DNA from 2 places in the Cognaticolwellia beringensis genome. Region 2 is predicted to be linked to the other one. Evidence: riboswitches for the same ligand, from Rfam matches in the RefSeq annotation. Region 2 holds a riboswitch; the other holds the start of a gene.
What was found. A riboswitch is a leader RNA that binds a small molecule or an ion and turns the genes downstream of it on or off. The one in region 2 is predicted to bind cobalamin.
Positions count from the first base shown of each region.

Region 1: it holds a riboswitch for cobalamin, as region 2 does, so the genes downstream of both, B5D82_RS14510 (ABC transporter ATP-binding protein) here and cobT (nicotinate-nucleotide--dimethylbenzimidazole phosphoribosyltransferase) in region 2, are expected to answer to the same signal.

Region 1 is NZ_CP020465.1:3,441,439-3,445,849, forward strand. Features, by position in the region: gene B5D82_RS14505 (FecCD family ABC transporter permease) at 1-958, opposite strand, end outside; gene B5D82_RS14510 (ABC transporter ATP-binding protein) at 955-1,797, opposite strand; cobalamin riboswitch at 2,013-2,142, opposite strand; gene B5D82_RS14515 (M13 family metallopeptidase) at 2,298-4,364, opposite strand.
Region 2 is NZ_CP020465.1:3,324,749-3,329,159, reverse strand. Features, by position in the region: gene cobU (bifunctional adenosylcobinamide kinase/adenosylcobinamide-phosphate guanylyltransferase) at 1-85, opposite strand, end outside; gene B5D82_RS14020 (adenosylcobinamide-GDP ribazoletransferase) at 82-936, opposite strand; gene cobT (nicotinate-nucleotide--dimethylbenzimidazole phosphoribosyltransferase) at 926-1,990, opposite strand; cobalamin riboswitch at 2,157-2,354, opposite strand; gene B5D82_RS14010 (histidine phosphatase family protein) at 2,556-3,254, opposite strand; gene B5D82_RS14005 (cobalamin-binding protein) at 3,522-4,334, shown strand.

The sequences.
Region 1 (4,411 bases), 120 kb from region 2:
CAATGGCTGAGGTAATGATGCCAATAGGAATTTCGACATTGCTTAGCGCGCTGCGTGCTGCAACATCAACCCAGACTAAAAAGCAGCCACCGACCAGTGCTGAACCGATAATTAACGGCATAGTTGTGACGCCAACTAATTGCCTAACAATATGTGGGATCATTAAGCCAACAAAGCCGATACCTCCACAATAAGCAACGATGGTGGCGGTAACTGCCGCGCATAAAGCTAAAAGTATTAAGCGTAATTTATCAACGTTAACGCCCAGGCTTGCCGCGCTTTCATCGCCGAGTAATAGCGCGTCAATTTGTCTGTGTAAGGCAAAAATAGTCAATAAAGTTATTAACACCATGGCACCGATCAAATAAAAATGAAACATTTCAACACGAGCTAAACTGCCCATCAACCAAAAAATGACGCGGTTGGTTGCAAAGGGATCGCCAAGATAAAGAATAAAATGACTGATAGAACCTAGCATGAACGAGACGGCAACACCTGTTAGTAATAAGTGATTCATGTTCCGTAATAACGTGGCAATACCAAAAACAATAACCACGGAAAATAAAGCGCCAAGAAATGCCGCCAATGGCAGTGTCAGTGACTGTTGATCGCTCACTACTAACGTGGCGATAGTCGCCCCTAAACCTGCACCAGAAATAATACCAAATAAATAAGGGTCGGCGAGAGGATTTCGAGTAACATTTTGCAGAATAGCACCGGCACAGGCTAAGCCCATACCAGCGGCTAAACCGACTAATACGCGTGGGATCCGAATCTGCCAAATCACCATGTCGTGCATCGGCGAAGCACATTCATTAATCACACATTGAAATATATCAGCACTGGTAATCGTTGCAGGTCCATAGGTAATCGACAAAACGATGGAGAAAAGGGTGAAAATAATTAAGCCTGAAAATACCCAAGTATTTTTACCTTTAATGGTACGGATAATACTCATGAACTTTCACCTTGACGGTTATTCGACAAAGCTGAATTAAGTGCTGAAGGGATAACAGTAGAAACATCAGAAGCTGGATAAAAATACACTCTTGGCACGCCACAATGTTTTGCATCGTCTCGATAACAAGGTAATCCAAAAACGTTGGTTAGTAACTCAGGCTTTAGCACTTGGTCTACACTGTTGTCACAAACTAAGTTGCCTTTATCTAACAAAAGTAATCTATTGCAGTAATGTGCGGCAAGATTGAGATCATGTATGGTCATAATTACGGTAATGTTTAATGCTTTAACCAGTTGTAATATTTGGTGTTGATAGAAAATATCTAAGTGGTTTGTCGGTTCATCAAGTACGAGTATTTTTGCTTTTTGTACTAGGGCTTTAGCGATTAATACCCGTTGCTGCTCACCGCCGGACAGAGTGTTAAAATATTTAGCTTCGCTGCTGGCTAAGCCGACTTTTGCTAATGCCAGCATAATATTTTTTTTATCAGCATCGTTGTCACGAGCAAACAGCGCTTTATAAGGCAGTAAACCCATTCGAACAACATCGTAAACTTTTAAATCAAATATCGGTGGCGCGTTTTGTACCACTAAAGCAAATGTTTGTGCTAATTCATGGGGTTTATATTGTGTTAATGCTTTATTTTTTAGTTTAATGCTTCCTTGCCAGTTTTTGTATTGGTTTAGTAAGCACTTTAGCAGTGAGGTTTTTCCTGCGCCATTGGGGCCTATAATGCCAATAATATCGCCGCGTGAAACGTCAAATGAAATGTTATTGAGAATAACTTGTTGATCAACTGACCATGAGACTGCTTCAACACTGAGTAATTTTGTCATTAAAGGCTGCCTAGCTTAATGCACAGTAAGTGTGGAATATTTTGAATAATGTGCAAGTTGTATATTTTCATTACAGCCTAAAGCTTTTTTAAAGCCTATGTTCAATATTTAAAAACATAAAGTAGATAAAGTCATTAAGGCGCGGCAATAGGATACAAATGTCTTGTTGACAGTGTAACTCACGTGTATTCCCGCACGGCGTTAACTTTATTAGCGTTGTAAAATTTTTGATACTAGGTGTCCTGACTTATAACTTTAAAGTAAAGCTATATACAGTTGCGGGTACAGTCACGGCATTAAACCGTGTTCCCTATAAATTAGCCAATAAAGAACAATTATGTTTCTGGCTAAAGGTATCGTTTATTAAGTGGGGGATTTTACGGTTAAGTATACGGCTTTACAATGAAAACCTTATAGCGATGACAGTGATGGCTATACAACAGGCATAAAAAAGGAGCCGAAGCTCCTTTATAGTTTTCTAGTAATCTAGCATTTAAAGCTTACCAAATTTTAACGCGCTTCTCAGGCGCTATATACATAGCGTCACCTTCTTTCACATCAAATGCGCGATAAAACTCAGGCATGTTAGATAATGAGCCTAAAGCACGGAATTCAGCAGGAGAATGCGGGTCAGTTGCTACAAGGTTGCGTAATGATTTTTCAACCATTTTTCCACGCCATACTTGCGCATAGCCCATGAAGAAACGTTGATCGCCAGTTAAGCCGTCAATTACGGTCGCTTCTTTACCATTTAATGATGCTTTGTAAGCTTTATACGCGATACTCACACCTGATAAATCACCAATGTTTTCGCCTAACGTTAGTTCACCATTAACGTTTAAGTCATCAAATACCGCATAATTACTGTATTGTGCAACTAAGTTGTCAGTACGTACTTTAAAGGCAGCTAAATCTTCTTCAGTCCACCAGTTACGCATATTGCCGTCACCGTCATATTTACTGCCTTGGTCATCAAAACCATGGCCCATTTCATGACCAATAACCGCGCCAATTCCACCGTAGTTTACAGCGTCGTCTGCGGCTAAATTAAAAAATGGTGGTTGTAAAATTGCGGCTGGAAATACAATTTCATTTTTAGTTGGATTGTAATAAGCGTTCACAGTTTGAGGTGTCATACCCCATTCTTGACGGTCGATTGGCCCACCTAGTTTAGCGACCTCTTTATTGTGACCCACTATGCCAGATCGTATTTTGTTACCCACTAAGTCGTCACTTTTAATGGTTAGTTCAGAGTAATCTTCCCATTTATCTGGGTAGCCTATTTTAGGATCAAAGCTTGCTAGTTTTACGTGTGCTGCTTTTTTAGTAGAATCTGACATCCACTCTAGGTCATCAATGCTTGCGCCGTAAGCACCGCGTAAATTTTCAACCAACTGTGTCATGCGTGTTTTAGCTTCAGGTTTAAAGTGACGGGCAACATACACTTTACCGATAACTTCACCTAAGTTGCTATTAACTACCGAAACGCCACGCTTCCACATTGGGCGCTGTTCTTCACGACCACTTAATTGCTTAGAATAGAAATCAAAATTTTCATTATCTAATGCTGTGGTGAGTGAGCTAGCAAAATTACTTAAGGTATGGAAAGTTAAGTAAGTCTGCCAATCAGCAAGTGATGTAGCAGCAAAAGTTTCACCAAAACCTTTCACAAATGAAGGTTGGTTAACAATTAAATCTTTCTGAGCAGGAACACCCTGTGCTTCAAGGAAAGCTGTCCAGTTAAAGGCATCAGTTACTGTGTTTAAATCGCTAACATTAAATTTGTTATAGCGTTTAGTGCTGTCACGTGATTCAACTTTAGTCCAATGAAAACCTGCAAGCTTTGTTTCAAGTGCCATAATGGTTTGCGCTGCCGCTTTACCGTCTTTTAAACCTGCTAGGTTAAACATATTTTCAATGTGGGCAATGTAACCTGTACGCAGTGCGGCAAAACGTTCGGTTTCATTAAAGTAGTAATCTCGGTCAGGTAAACCTAAACCGTTTTGCCATACATGTGTGGCGTAACGAGTAGAGTCTTTCGCATCAACACTAATGTAAAAAGCTAACGGGCTACCAACACCAATTTTTTGATTTTCACCAAAGAAAGTTGCGAGTTCATTTTTATCTTTCAGGCTATTAATGCGGTCAAATATAGCTTGTATTGGCGCAGTACCCGCAGCGTTACGTGCATCTGTATCCATGAATGAACGAAATAAGTCAGCAACTTTTTGCTCGTCGCTACCCATTTTTAAGTCTTTAGTTGCGGCTAATTCTTCGATAATGGCTTTGACGCTATCATCAGCTTCATCACGTAAGTCGTAAAATGAACCAATTGAGGTTTTGTCGCCAGGTATTTCATTGTTGTTCAACCATGCGCCGTTAACGTAACGATAGAAGTTGTCTTGAGGACGAACCGATAAATCCATATTGGCTTTATCAATACCAGATGCTAATGCTGTTTTTTGCATTACTGGTGCTTCAACAGCCGCTTTTGGACTGGTGTTATCATTACAACCTGCAATGAATAGTAAAGAGGTGCAAACGGCACTTGTTATTATTTTCTTCATTCAATACTCACGATTTAATTTATATTATGTAGGAGGCTCAGAGGGTT
Region 2 (4,411 bases):
TCGCATATTGCTCGGCCAGCGAGCTTTTGCCTGAACGGGCGCCGCCAATAATTAACTGTACTTTATTCAGAGTAATTGGGCTCATATAACGACCGAAGTAAGTGACAATAATGTGATGTAAATAACGACTTCTGACAACTGTTGAGCAGCGCCTAAACAGTCACCGGTATAACCGCCTAATTGTTGGGTAAACCAACGTTTTAAACACCAACGTGTCAGTAATAAAATAACCACTAACTTCCACGCGACACTCAAAGACAACGTCAACATAATGATCACTATGCCCGTAGCAAGCAGAGTTAAATAACTGTTGTTTGATAATGCTTGCGCTAACGGTTTCACTTTTGAAGTGGCATCTTCACTGACATAAGGCATATCAGCAATCAAACTTGTTGCTAGCACTCGACTTAAGCAATGACCTAAGACTAAAATAGACAGCAAGCTTAGTACTTCTGCTTCAACATTGTTGTTAGCTAATTCAAAATTAATTAACGCTAATAACACTTGGTATTTGATCATTAAAATAAAAAACAATGCCGCCGCGCCATAAGTGCCTAAACGACTATCTTTCATAATGTTAAGTTTATTTTCTACCGTCCAACCACCGCCAAAACCATCCCAAACATCTGCCCATCCATCTTCATGAAAGGCACCTGTTAATAGAACACTTATTGCCATGGCAACTAACAAGGCAATCTCAGCAGGTATGAAGATAGCACAAAGATAAAAAGCCAGTGCTGAAGACAAACCAATTAACACCCCAACTAAAGCGAAATAACGACTCGCTTCATTTAACATATTTGCACTTACCTCTGCGCTAATGTTAACGGGAATACGGGTAAAAAAACTTGTGGCTAACAACAATAATTGCCATTGCTCTGCCCACTGCCCTTGTTTAGCTACATTTGACGGCTGTTCATCAGGCTTAGGTAACATTGGTTACCTCGGCATCGGCAAAACTTGCCATATCATTAAAAAATGCCACTGCTGCTTGTATGATTGGCAGCGCTAATGCCGCGCCAGTGCCTTCGCCTAAGCGCAAGCCTAAATGTAATAAGGGTTTAACCTCTAACCATTGCAACATTTTTTCGTGACCTTGCTCACCTGAACAATGTGCAAATACCATATAGTCTTTCACGCTGGCATTAAACTTAATGGCTAACATGGCCGCAGCGGTACAAATAAAGCCGTCGACAACAATTAACATGCGATTTTCTGCTGCAGCTAACATTGCCGCAGTTATCTGAACAACTTCAAAGCCACCTAAACAGCGTAAAATAGATTCAGTATCCGTGAGATTATCTCGATGAAGTGCTAACGCTTGCTCTACCACTTGTTGTTTTTTCAGCACTATTTCATCAGAAATACCGGTACCACGACCCACTGCTTCGCTGGCAGGAATATTCATCATGGTGGCCATTATTGCAGAAGCAATCGTGGTGTTACCTATACCCATTTCACCAAAGGCGATGATATTACAGCCGGTATTGCTTATCTCAACAACATGCTGTTTAGCATAAGCAAAGCCTTGCTGAACTTGCGCTTTAGTCATCGCCGCGTGTTGGTTAATCGGCTGAGTAATATTACCTAATCGTTGTGCTTTAACACTGGATGATAAAACTGGCTGCAAAATGCCGGCATCGACAATATTAAGTTGCCACCCCAGTTGCTGACTAAACACATTAATGGCTGCGCCACCACCAGCAAAGTTGGCCACCATTTGGCGAGTTACTTCACTAGGCGCAATTGAAACACCTTCGCTAGCAACACCATGGTCGCCCGCAAAAACAGTTAAATGTGGATGCGTTAGTTGTAACTTATGCTGGTTGATCTTAGGGGTTTCAAAATCGTGAGTTGTTAGTTGAATTTTAGCGATTTGCTTTGCTAAGTGTTCAAGCTCTCCCAAGGCACCTAATGGCTTTGTTTTACCATTAATTACCGCTTGAATTTTTTCTGAGTGTTCGTCACTTACCGCTTGTATATCAAACATTTCAACGCCTAAACAGTATCAAACCAAAAATTAAGTTGGTTGATATAAATGATTAACGTCGATACGGTTTTGAGGTTTAATGGGAGAAATCTAGTTTCAAAAATGACATGGTCAAAATGAAAAAAGATAAAAATTCCAATGCCAGAGTAACCCGCTCGACGTGGTAATTAATGCACATATTTCCCCTGGTATCCTGACTTACAGCATCTAGATATACTCCTACACAAATCACTTTATTACATGAAGATTTGCCGGTATATCGTTCTGTTTACAGTTGCGGGTACAGTTGTGGACTTTCACCACATTCCCAGTTTTACATTCTCAACAATGGTTTTCCCATCAAAGAAGGTAAAATTGAATATGACATTATTGATTTAATGGCGAGATTATCGACAGCTAGGACAAAATAGCAAGTTTTTTTTAACGCAGTTATCGATTAAAAACATATAAAGCCTCGCTGTTATATATTTATTTAGCAGTTATTGGCTGACTGCCAGCAGATTAAAATGAGTCACGGTCTAGACATGGCAAACGATAAAGCCAAATTAAACAACTAAAATTTTTGCTATAACATCAATTTAGGCCAAGCTTTAGCGTTATCATCAATCGTAACTTGTAGGTGAATTAATCCACCATAAGGAACATCAATATTAGCCATATGATTGACACCTGGTATCGGCAAACCCAATACTTTAGCCAAAATATACCGAATAACACCGCCATGACATATCACTAAGGTATTTCCTAATGGTTTTTGCTGATGTTTTGGCTTGTTTTTTAATTTATATTTTTGGCTATCCTCTTGTACCAGTTGTCGTAATAAATGATGCCAAAAACTATCAACGCGTTCAGTAAAGCTTGCCATGGTTTCACCGTTAGGTGGCTGACATTGCCACGGGTTTTGCCAAAAATCACCTAAGGTTGGCGCGTTGTTAACGGTAGCTATTTCCCCTTGCTGCTCCACCCCCTGCTCAGGTTGCCAAAGCGCTTGATAGCTTTTTCCGTCCCAGTCACCAAAGTCCATTTCTTGCAATTCAACTGAAATTTTTAATGGCAATTGATTTTGTTGGCAATATTGTTCAGCAAACTCTCGGCATCGTATAAGGGGAGAGCTATAGCAATTAACAATGTCAGATAAATTTTTCGTGGCGTTAACAAGCTGACTTTTACCCGTATTAGAAAGCGCAATGTCCGTTCGCCCACAGAGAATGCCTGTTTGAACTAATTCTCCGTGGCGTAATAAATAAACATTAAATACCGACAAGCCCTGCTCCTAATTATGCAAACTTCATTAAACAAATTGAAATTAAATCAATAACAACAGTCTATCAAATATAGTTATTGTATTAACACTAACTATTGAGCATTTAGAGCATAAATAACTAATCATTGCTGCTCAGTTTTTGATAAAGTAAAAAGCAGCTAGCCTAAATAAATTTAGTTTTAAGACATTTAGTTTTAAGACAAAGAAAAAATTACATCCATTGATATTGCTATTAACAATGACTACCGAGAGTCACAAGGAAAATGCATGACCCCTGTTCCTGAACCAAAATGGCCTGAGCGAATTATCTGCTTAACAGAAGAAACTACCGAAGCGCTTTATCTTATGGAAGAAGATCACCGTATTATTGGTATTTCGGCCTATACCATGCGCCCTGAACGGGCAAGAAAAGAAAAAACAAAAGTCAGTGCCTATATAACCGCAAGAACCGACAAAATATTATCGTTAAAACCAGATTTAGTTTTAGCATTTTCTGACATGCAAGCTGATATCGTCGCAGATTTGATCAAAGAAGGCATACAAGTCCACTGTTTTAATCATCGCAGTATCAGTGAAATATTGCAGATGATACGTACTTTGTCTGGCTTAATAGGACAACCGGAAAAAGGCGAAAAGCTTGTTACTGACATGCAAAACAATTTACGCAGAATTAAACAGCAAGCAGATAAACTTCCTGCTCGGCCAATGGTATATTTTGAAGAATGGTTTGACCCTATTATCACCGGTATTGGTTGGGTGAGTGAGTTAATAGAGATTGCTGGCGGAATCGATTGCTATCAAGAATTCTCCACACAGTCATTAGCAAAAAATCGCATTGTTGCAGATGCCAGTGATGTTATTACTAAAAATCCAGATATTTATATTGCCTCTTGGTGTGGACGTAAATTCGATAAAGAAAAAGTAACCTCGAGAGTCGGTTGGCAAGCCATAACAGCAATAAAAAATGATGATATCTATGAGATAAACTCTACTGATATTTTACAGCCAGGACCAGCAGCGTTGACTGATGGCGTTGAGCAACTCGCTAACATTATCCAGCAATGGGCTGAACACACATAATATGTTAATTTTTTTCCGTAATATCAATTCCCTAAAAGCTATGTTTTGTTTGCTTTTTTTCGTTTTCAGTAGCCAAA